DNA from 3 places in the Micromonospora sp. NBC_00860 genome. Region 2 is predicted to be linked to each of the others. Evidence: predicted binding sites of a transcription regulator. Region 2 holds the regulator's gene; each other region holds the start of a gene.
The links. The regulator HrcA, encoded in region 2, represses chaperone genes, less so after heat shock. The targets are predictions, from matches to a motif close to GGTTNGCACNCTCNNNNNGAGNGTGCNAACC.
Positions count from the first base shown of each region.

Region 1 (3,275 bases), 970 kb from region 2:
GCAACTGGCCGAGATGAGCACCGACGGCGAGCCTTCGGTGGCCGAGGAACCGCAGGAGATGGTGGACGCGCCGATCACACTGCCTCCGCCGTACAACCGGGCACAGAAACGGCGCAACCAGCGCCCACTACCGACCTGACGACGAACGGGGCGGACCGCGTCAGCGGCCCGCCCCGTTCGGGGTAAGAACTGGACTCAGAAGTCCATGTCCCCGCCACCCGGGCCAGCCGGGGCAGCCGGGGTCTTCTCCGGCTTGTCCGCGACAACAGCCTCGGTGGTGAGGAAGAGCGCCGCGATGGAAGCGGCGTTCTGCAGCGCCGAGCGCGTCACCTTGGCCGGGTCGATGATGCCCGCGGCCAGCAGGTCGACGTACTCGCCGTTGGCGGCGTTGAGACCGTGACCCGCTTCGAGGTTACGGACCTTCTCCACCACGACGCCGCCCTCAAGGCCGGCGTTGACGGCGATCTGCCGCAGCGGGGCGTCCAGCGCGACCTTGACGATGTTCGCACCGGTCGCCTCGTCGCCGACCAGGTCGAGCTTGTCGAAGGCGGTCTTGCCGGCCTGAACCAGCGCGACGCCACCACCCGGGACGATGCCCTCCTCGACGGCCGCCTTCGCGTTGCGAACGGCGTCCTCGATGCGGTGCTTGCGCTCCTTGAGCTCGACCTCGGTGGCCGCGCCGACCTTGATCACCGCAACGCCGCCGGCCAGCTTGGCCAGCCGCTCCTGCAGCTTCTCCCGGTCGTAGTCGGAGTCGCTCTTGTCGATCTCGGCCCGGATCTGGTTGACCCGGCCCTGGATCTGCTCGGCGTCACCGGCACCGTCGACGATGGTGGTCTCGTCCTTGGTCACCACGACCTTGCGGGCGCGGCCCAGCATGTCGAGGCTGGCGGCGTCGAGCTTGAGGCCGACCTCCTCGCTGATGACCTGGCCACCGGCGAGGATGGCGATGTCGGTCAGCATGGCCTTGCGGCGGTCACCGAAGCCCGGCGCCTTGACGGCGACCGACTTGAAGGTGCCACGGACCTTGTTGACCACCAGGGTGGCGAGGGCCTCGCCCTCCAGGTCCTCGGCGATGATCAGCAGCGGCTTGCCCGACTGCATGACCTTCTCCAGGATCGGGAGCAGGTCCTTCACCGACGAGATCTTGCTGTTGGCGATCAGGATGTACGGGTCGTCGAAGACGGCCTCCATACGCTCCGGGTCGGTCATGAAGTAGGCCGAGATGTAGCCCTTGTCGAAGCGCATACCCTCGGTGAGCTCCAGCTCCAGCCCGAAGGTGTTGCTCTCCTCGACGGTGATGACGCCTTCCTTGCCGACCTTGTCCATCGCCTCGGCGATGATCTCGCCGACGGTGCTGTCGCCAGCGGAGATGGAGGCGGTGGAGGCGATCTGCTCCTTGGTCTCGACGTCCTTGGCGAGCTTGGACAGCTCCTCCGAGACGCTCGCGACAGCAGCCTCGATGCCCCGCTTCAGGGCCATCGGGTTGGCGCCAGCGGCCACGTTGCGCAGGCCCTCGCGAACCAGGGCCTGGGCCAGGACGGTCGCCGTCGTCGTGCCGTCACCGGCAACGTCGTCGGTCTTCTTGGCGACCTCCTTGACCAGCTCAGCGCCGATCTTCTCGTACGGGTCCTCGAGCTCGATCTCCTTGGCGATGCTCACACCATCGTTGGTGATGGTGGGGGCACCCCACTTCTTCTCGAGCACGACGTTGCGGCCCTTGGGGCCGAGGGTCACCTTTACGGCGTCGGCGAGCTGGTTCATGCCCCGCTCGAGGCCGCGGCGCGCCTCTTCGTCGAACGCGATCATCTTGGCCATACGGCGTTGTCCTCCTGGACACTCACGGGCCACCCGAGATGTGTGCCCCGGATGGGCCGCCTGGTGTACGCACCTTGGGACGTCGCCACCTGGCGACGACGACGTCCTTCGGCCGGGCCGGATAGCCCGCGACGACCGGCCATGTGTCGCCCCGGCGTCTCCACGCCGGTGCAACCTGGCCCCACCGTCCCGACCATTGGCACTCACGGTATGCGAGTGCCAATGACTTGTTTAGCACTCTCCCCTGCCGAGTGCAAGCACGATGCCGCCGCTCAGCCGAGTTCCGCAGCCAGTCCAGGGCTGTTCACCGGCGCCTCATGGGCGCGCTGCTCGGCGTACGTCACCAGCAGACCGATCATCTGGGCGAGGTGGGCCGGCAGGGCCAGCACGGCGGTGATCCCGATCACGACCACCACTCCGGCCGCGTTACCCGGCGACGCGAACGGATCCGTACCGAAGGCGGAGGTGCCCACCCCCTCCAGGGAGCTGGAGACCACACTCACGATGATCACCGCCAGGGCGACCAGGGCGACCCGCCCGAGTAGCAGGCCGAGCCGGTCGTGGAACATCCGGAACGAACGACCGATCGGGTTGTGGCGTTCGAAGAGATAGACCGGGCCGGCCATGCTCAGCGCGAAGGCCAGGTAGATGCCCGGCAGCACGCAAAAACAGACACCGACGCCGATGAGCAGACTGACCAACAGGGTCCAGCCCCACAGCCCGAGCGCCCGACGAAGGCCGTAGCGCAGCGCCGACTCCAGGCTGACCGGCTGGCCGGCGGCCTGGCGGGTGATCACCCAGCTGCCCGAGGCCCACCCGACGGCCTGCACCACGCCCACCAACAGGCTGCCGCCGACCAGCACGAGGAGGAGGCTCCCCAACTCGGCGGCGAAGTTGTCCGGCAGCGCGGCGCCAGGAGCACCATCGGCCTGGGCGGCCCACTTCGCCGACGGGTCCACCCCGAGGGCGATCACCGAGAGCACCGCCGCCGGCAGCACCTGGGTGAGCAGCATGATCGGCACCAACTGCCGCCAGCCCCGACGCAGCGCTCCCCCGCACCTGTTGAACCAACCGCCGATGCCGGCACCGGGCGGCGTGACCAGGGCGTCGTTCGGGTCGAACCCGTAACCCGGCGGGTACCAGCCAACCGGCGCCCCCGGATACCACTGCTGCCCGCCGTAGGGACCCGACCCGGGCGGGTAACCCCCGGTGGGCGGGAACACCCAGCCCTGCGGCGGCGGGGCCGCACCCCAGGCACCCTGCGCGGGATCCCAGCCGGGCGGTGGACCGGCCTGGCCGACCGGAGGCATGCCCGGCCCCCAGCCGGGCGGCGGACCGGAGTGGCCGGCCGGAGGCATGCCCGGCCCCCAGCCGGGCGGCGGACCGGAGTGGCCAGGGCTGCCGGCGGGCGAGGACGGGTCCGGCTCCCCCGACCCGGGGGACGGAGTGGGCGGGGG
Region 1 covers NZ_CP108825.1:6,581,173-6,584,447, reverse strand. Annotated here, with positions in the region: gene OH804_RS30360 (hypothetical protein) at 1-139, shown strand, start outside; gene groL (chaperonin GroEL) at 196-1,818, opposite strand; gene OH804_RS30350 (hypothetical protein) at 2,091-3,275, opposite strand, start outside.
Region 1: groL (chaperonin GroEL) is a predicted target of HrcA. The motif match lies at 2,013-2,043, and genes of this name have one in related genera.

Region 2 (3,275 bases):
CGATGCCCTGCACGGTCACCAGACGGGGTACGGGCGCGTCCGCGTACCCCCGGGAGGTGATGGTGACCTCCAGGTTGCCCCGGCCGACGGCCGTGACCACGGCGGCCGCCGTGCCACCCCGGCCGTCGGCGAGCAGCAGTTCCTCGCCGACGCGCAGTCGCTGCACTGTGGCGGCGTGGTGCCCCTCGGGGCCGTCCAGGGTCAGCGCGTCGCCGGTGGGCAGCGCCTCGACCAGGAACAGCGGCGCGGACACTCAGGCGTGCCCGTTGAACGCGTCGCGCATCCGGGAGAAGAAGCCGCCCTGCTTGGACAGCTCGGCGACCTCCTCACCACGGGTCTTGGCGAAGTCGCGCAGCATCTTCTCCTGGTCCGGGTCGAGCTTGGTCGGCGTCCGCACGTCCAGGTGCACGTAGAGGTCGCCTCGGCCGGTGCCGCGCAGGTGCGGCACGCCCCGGGCGCGCAGTCGCAGCGTGCTGGCCGGCTGGGTGCCGGCCTTGACGTCGACGGTCTCCTCGCTGTCCAGCGTCTTGATGGTCAGCCGGGTGCCCAACGCCGCCGCGGTCATCGGCACTGTGACCCGGCAGTGCAGGTCGTCGCCCTTGCGGGAGTACACGTCGTGCGGGCGCTCGTGGATCTCCACGTAGAGGTCACCGGCGGTGCCGCCACCGGGGCCCACCTCGCCCTGCTGGGCCAGCCGGATCCGCATGCCGTCCTCGACACCGGCCGGGATCTTGACCGTCAGCGAGCGGCGGGTCCGCACCCGGCCGTCGCCGGCGCAGGTGGGGCAGGGGTGCGGGATGGTGGTGCCGTAGCCCTGGCACACAGTGCACGGCCGGGCGGAGACCACCTGGCCGAGGAAGGTGCGCTGCACCGACTGCACCTCGCCCCGCCCGCCGCACGCCTCGCAGGTCGCCAGGTGCGTGCCGGCCGCCGTGCCAGCGCCCGAGCAGGTGGTGCAGAGCACAGCGGTGTCGACCGTGATCGGGGCCTCGACGCCGAACGCCGTCTCGTGCAGGTCGAGTTCGAGTCGCAGGATCGCGTCGGCGCCCGGTCGGGTACGCGGCCGTGGGCCACGGGCGCCACCGCCAGCACCGCCGAAGAACGCGTCCATGATGTCCTGGAAACCGACGAACGGGCCGGCGCCTCCGGGGCCGCCCGGGCCGCCGGCACCGCCACCACCAGGGGCGAGCGGGTCGCCACCCAGGTCGACGATCTGCCGCTTCCGGTCGTCCGAGAGGACCTCGTACGCGGCGTTGATGTCCTTGAACTTCTCCTGAGCCTCCGGGTCCGGATTGACGTCCGGGTGGAACTGGCGGGCCAGCTTGCGGTAGGCGCGCTTGATCTCGTCATCGGAGGCTTCCCGGCTCACACCGAGAATGCCGTAGTAGTCCCTGGCCACTGCGTTCCGTGTCCTCATGTTCGTCTCGCGTTGCGCCGGTCGGCGGCCGCAGCCGGCCGCATCGGCCCTGACCAATCAGTTCTGGGCCAGCAACTCGCCCACGTAGCGTGCCACGGCGCGCACCGTGGCGATGTTGCCGGGGTAGTCCATCCGGGTGGGCCCCAGCACCCCCAGGCCGCCCACGATGGTGGTGCCCGGGCCGTACCCGGTGCTGACCACCGAGGCGGCGCGCAGGTTGTCGAACTCGTTCTCGTCGCCGATCAGCACCCGGGTCGTGCTCGGCTCGGTCTCACCGATGAGCTTGAGCAGCACGACCTCCTCCTCCAGAGCTTCGAGGATCGGCCGCAGGGAGCCCTGGAAGTCGAGCAGGCCGCCCCGGGTGAGGTTCGCGGTGCCGGCGAGCGCGATCCGCTCCTCGTGCCGCTCGACGAGCGTCTCCAGCAGGACGGTGGCGAGGGTGGTCATGGTCGGACGCAGCCCGGTCGGCGCTTCCTCGACCAGCGCCTGCACCAGCGGCGGCGTCTCGGACAACCGGGCGTTGGCGAGCTTCTCGTTGATCAGTCGACGCAGGTCGGTGACGTCGTCGGCGGGCACCGGCCCGGGCAGCTCCACGAGCCGCTGCTCCACCCGCCCGGTGTCGGCGATCATGACGAGCATGAGCCGGGTGGTGGAGATCGGCACCAGCTCCAGGTGGCGCACCGAGGAACGCGCCAGGCTCGGGTACTGCACGACGGCGACCTGACGGGTCAGCTGGGCGAGCAACCGCACCGTGCGGTGTACGACGTCGTCGAGGTCGACAGCGCCGACCAGGAAGCGCTCGATGGCCCGGCGTTCGGCCGGGCTGAGCGGCTTGACCCGGGACAACCGGTCGACGAAGAGGCGGTAGCCACGGTCGGTGGGCACCCGGCCGGCACTGGTGTGCGGCTGCCGGATGTAGCCCTCCTCCTCCAGCACGGCCATGTCGTTGCGGACCGTGGCCGGGGAGACCCCGAGCTGGTGCCGCTCGACCAGCGCCTTGCTGCCGACCGGCTCCTGGGTGGAGACGTAGTCCTCGACGATGGCGCGGAGCACGGCGAGTTTCCGGTCGTCGAGACCCATCCTCCGCACCTCCTGTCGCACGTCGGCCACCGGCACTCTGGGCCGGTCGGGCCGTCCTGGCACTCGACTGTAACGAGTGCCAGTCTACGTCGGCGGGCCCGTCGACGCGATGATCAACGGCCACCCGTCGGTGCGGCCCGCGCCACCCTTGTTGGGCCGATCGGCCCGCACTGCCAGGCGGTGTCGCTCTGGTGCGGCGTTGCCAACGGCCCCTACCGTGACATCCATGACTGAACCTCCTCGCCCTCCCGGGTCGGGCGACGCCGGCAGCTACCCGCCGGAGCCCACCTCCCCGGGCCCGTACCCGTCGGCCGAGCCGCCCACCGCACCACTGTCCGGGGCTCCCGGCCCGGCCGGCTATCCCCCGGCCGGTGGCTATCCACCGCCCACCGGTGACCAACCGCCGTCAGGCGGCTACCCTCCGGCAGGCGGCTACCCCCCGCCCGGGGGCTATCCCCCACCCGGCGGCTACCCGGCCGGCGGGGCCTACGGCGGCCCCGGCGGCGGTTACGCCAACAACGAGGACAAGACCTGGTCGCTGGTCGCGCACTTCGGCGGCGCCGCCGGCATGATCATCAGCGGCGGTGTGCTCGGCTGGATCGCCCCGCTGGTGGCGATGCTGGCACGCGGCAACCAGTCCCCGACGGTGCGGGCGCACGCTGTGGCAGCGCTCAACTTCCAGCTCATCTGGTCGATCGTCGGTCTGGTCGGCTGGGTGCTGTCCTGCATCCTGATCGGCTTCATCGGGGTCGGGGCGGCCATCATCCTCGGTGCCGTG
Region 2 covers NZ_CP108825.1:76,002-79,276, reverse strand. Annotated here, with positions in the region: gene OH804_RS00360 (16S rRNA (uracil(1498)-N(3))-methyltransferase) at 1-253, opposite strand, end outside; gene dnaJ (molecular chaperone DnaJ) at 254-1,399, opposite strand; gene hrcA (heat-inducible transcriptional repressor HrcA) at 1,475-2,497, opposite strand; gene OH804_RS00345 (DUF4870 domain-containing protein) at 2,724-3,275, shown strand, end outside.

Region 3 (3,275 bases), 620 kb from region 2:
CCGCTTGCCGCCGACCGCCGCAGCGAGCGCCTTGAGATCCAGCTCGCCGGTGACCGGCACGACCGCCACGGTGAGCGCGCCGTCGACAGCGGTCACCAGCGACTTGAACACGCGCTCCGGCGCCACGCCGAGGGCCACCGCCACCAACGCGCCGTAGTTCGGGGCGTCCGGCGCCACCCGGTACGGATGGGTGCGATGCGCGATGCCGCGCTTGACCAACAGTGCCGTTGCCGGCGTGCCCTGTCCCGCCACAGCGACGAGGCTAGTCGAGATGGCGCTGGTCGGCCGGCCGGCCACAGCGACACTGGTCGACCGGCCGGCCACGGGGACGCTAGTCGGCCGGGCGGCCGACCAGCACCGTCGGTGCGCCGTCGACCCGGGTGAGCACCAGGCTCGCCGCCGCGTCCCCGGACAGCCGCAGATCCCGCCGAAGCTGCTCCGGGGTGAGCGCCGAACCCCGCTTGAGGATCTCCACGCGGCCCACCCGACGGTCGCGCAACAGTGCCCGCAGGCGCTTGAGCGAGAACGGCAGCACGTCGGTGATCTCCAGGCACCGCGCGTACGGGGTGCGGATCGGCTCGTCGGCGTAGAGGTAGGCGATGCTCGGATCGCCCAGGGTGGCGTCCAGTTCGGTGGCCAGTTCGGCGACGAGGTGCGCGCGGACCACTGCCGGGTCCGGGTCGTACAGGTAGCGGCGCGGCGGCCCGACCGGCGCCTCGGTGGCACCCGAGCCGGTGAGCTGGTGGCGGTGCGCCTCGGCGCCCCGCTGGCGGTAGAGGGTGGCGCGACGAGGCACCTCCGCCAGCTCGCCGCACCAGAGCGCGGCCTCGACCAGATCGCCGTCCACGCCGACCCACTCGGCCTCCGCGCCGGCCGGGATGAGCGCGTGGTCCAGGCCCGGCGCCACCTTCACCACGGTCCGCGGCACCCGCTCGGCCAGGCCGGTGACGAAGTCCCACGGCGGCGAGTAGGCGCGCGGGTCGAAGATCCGCCGCCCGGTGCCGGTGCTGCGGCGGGCCGGATCGCAGAAGACCCCGTCAACCCGTGACACGTCGAACCCGGTCGCGTCGCCGCACTCGACAGTGAACAGCTCGGCCAGCCCGGCCGCCGCGGCGTTGGCGGCTGCCATCGCCGCGGTCACCGGATCGGCCTCCACGCCGTACACCCGGATGCCGGCCCGGGCGGCGGCCAGCGCGTCGGCTCCGAGCCCGCACCCGAGGTCGGCCAGGGTGCGCACGCCGGCCGCGGACAACCGGGCGGCCCGCCGGTCGGCGACCACCCGGCGGGTGGCCTGCTCCAGGCCGGGGCGGGTGAGGAACATCCCAGCGGCGGCCGGGCCGAACTTGCCGACCGCCCGATGGCGCAGCTCGGCCTGAGTGAGGGCCGCCGCCGCCAACGCCGGCGGCACCCCGGTCGCGCGCAGCGCCGACGCCGCGACCAGTGGATCACCGCCGGCCAGCTCGGCCGCCGCCGTGAGCGCGGCCGACCCCTCGGGGGTACGCAGCGCCGCCAGCTGATCGAGATCCACCCGGCCATTGTCCCGGCCGACAGGGAAATCCTGGCTGGCGGGGCGCGACGCGCTGGCACTCTCCTTGACGGAGTGCTAGCCACGGAATAACCTGCGATTAGCACTCTCACCCTGAGGGTGCCAGCTTCCGGGTCTCGCGACCCGGGTGCGCACGCCAGGCGGACCGGCACCCGCGACGACGGCACCGCCCGGTGGCATGAGGCAGATTGACGCTGGTCAGCCCCGCTGGCCAGCAACGAAACCAGTACCCCAGGAGGGTATGCCCGTGACTACCGCGACCAAGGTTGCGATCAAGCCGCTCGAGGACCGCATCGTGGTCCAGGCGAACGAGGCTGAGACCACCACGGCGTCGGGCATCGTGATCCCCGACACCGCCAAGGAGAAGCCGCAGGAGGGCACCGTCCTCGCTGTGGGCCCGGGGCGCGTCGACGACAACGGCAACCGGGTTCCGGTTGACGTGCAGGTCGGCGACACCGTCCTCTACTCGAAGTACGGCGGCACCGAGGTCAAGTACGCCGGCGAGGAGTACCTGGTGCTCTCCGCCCGCGACGTCCTCGCGGTCATCGAGAAGTAAGCAACCGATCAGTGCCACTGCCCCGGTCCGGCTCGCCGGGCCGGGGCAATGGCGCTTCGAAGGGACATTAATGGCGAAGATCCTGAGCTTCTCGGACGACGCCCGGCACCTGCTGGAGCACGGTGTCAACGCCCTCGCGGACGCGGTCAAGGTCACCCTCGGCCCGCGCGGGCGCAACGTCGTCCTGGACAAGAAATTCGGTGCGCCGACGATCACCAACGATGGTGTGACCATCGCCAAGGAGATCGAGCTCACCAACCCGTACGAGAACCTTGGCGCGCAGTTGGTCAAGGAGGTGGCGACCAAGACCAACGACGTCGCCGGCGACGGGACCACCACCGCGACCGTGCTGGCCCAGGCGATGGTTCGCGAGGGTCTGCGCAACGTGACCGCCGGGACCAACCCGGCCGGCCTCAAGCGGGGCATCGACGCGGCGGCCACCAAGGTCTCCGAGGCGCTGCTCGGCCGTGCCGCCGAGGTCACCAGCAAGGAGTCGATCGCGAACGTGGCGACGATCTCCGCGCAGGACTCCACGATCGGCGACCTCATCGCCGAGGCGATGGAGCGCGTCGGCCGCGACGGTGTCATCACCGTCGAGGAAGGCTCGATGCTCACCACCGAACTGGACGTGACCGAGGGTCTCCAGTTCGACAAGGGCTTCATCTCGCCGAACTTCGTCACCGACCTGGAGAGCCAGGAGTCCGTCCTCGAGGACGCGTACATCCTGGTCACCACCCAGAAGATCTCGGCGATCGAGGAGCTGCTGCCGCTGCTGGAGAAGGTCCTGCAGAACAGCAAGCCCCTGCTGATCATCGCCGAGGACGTGGACGGCCAGGCGCTCTCCACCCTGGTGGTCAACTCGCTGCGCAAGACCCTCAAGGTCTGCGCGGTCAAGGCCCCGGGCTTCGGTGACCGGCGCAAGGCGATGCTCCAGGACATCGCGATCTCCACGGGCGCCGAGCTGGTCGCCCCGGAGCTGGGCTACAAGCTCGACCAGGTCGGCCTGGAGGTGCTCGGCACCGCCCGGCGCGTCGTGGTCGACAAGGAGAACACCACGATCGTCGACGGCGGTGGCCAGAAGGCCGACGTCGCCGACCGGGTCTCCCAGATCCGCAAGGAGATCGAGGCCTCCGACTCCGACTGGGACCGGGAGAAGCTGGCCGAGCGGCTGGC
Region 3 covers NZ_CP108825.1:6,928,320-6,931,594, forward strand. Annotated here, with positions in the region: gene ybaK (Cys-tRNA(Pro) deacylase) at 1-252, opposite strand, end outside; gene OH804_RS32120 (THUMP-like domain-containing protein) at 332-1,528, opposite strand; gene groES (co-chaperone GroES) at 1,788-2,102, shown strand; gene groL (chaperonin GroEL) at 2,173-3,275, shown strand, end outside.
Region 3: groES (co-chaperone GroES) is a predicted target of HrcA. The motif match lies at 1,624-1,654, and genes of this name have one in related genera.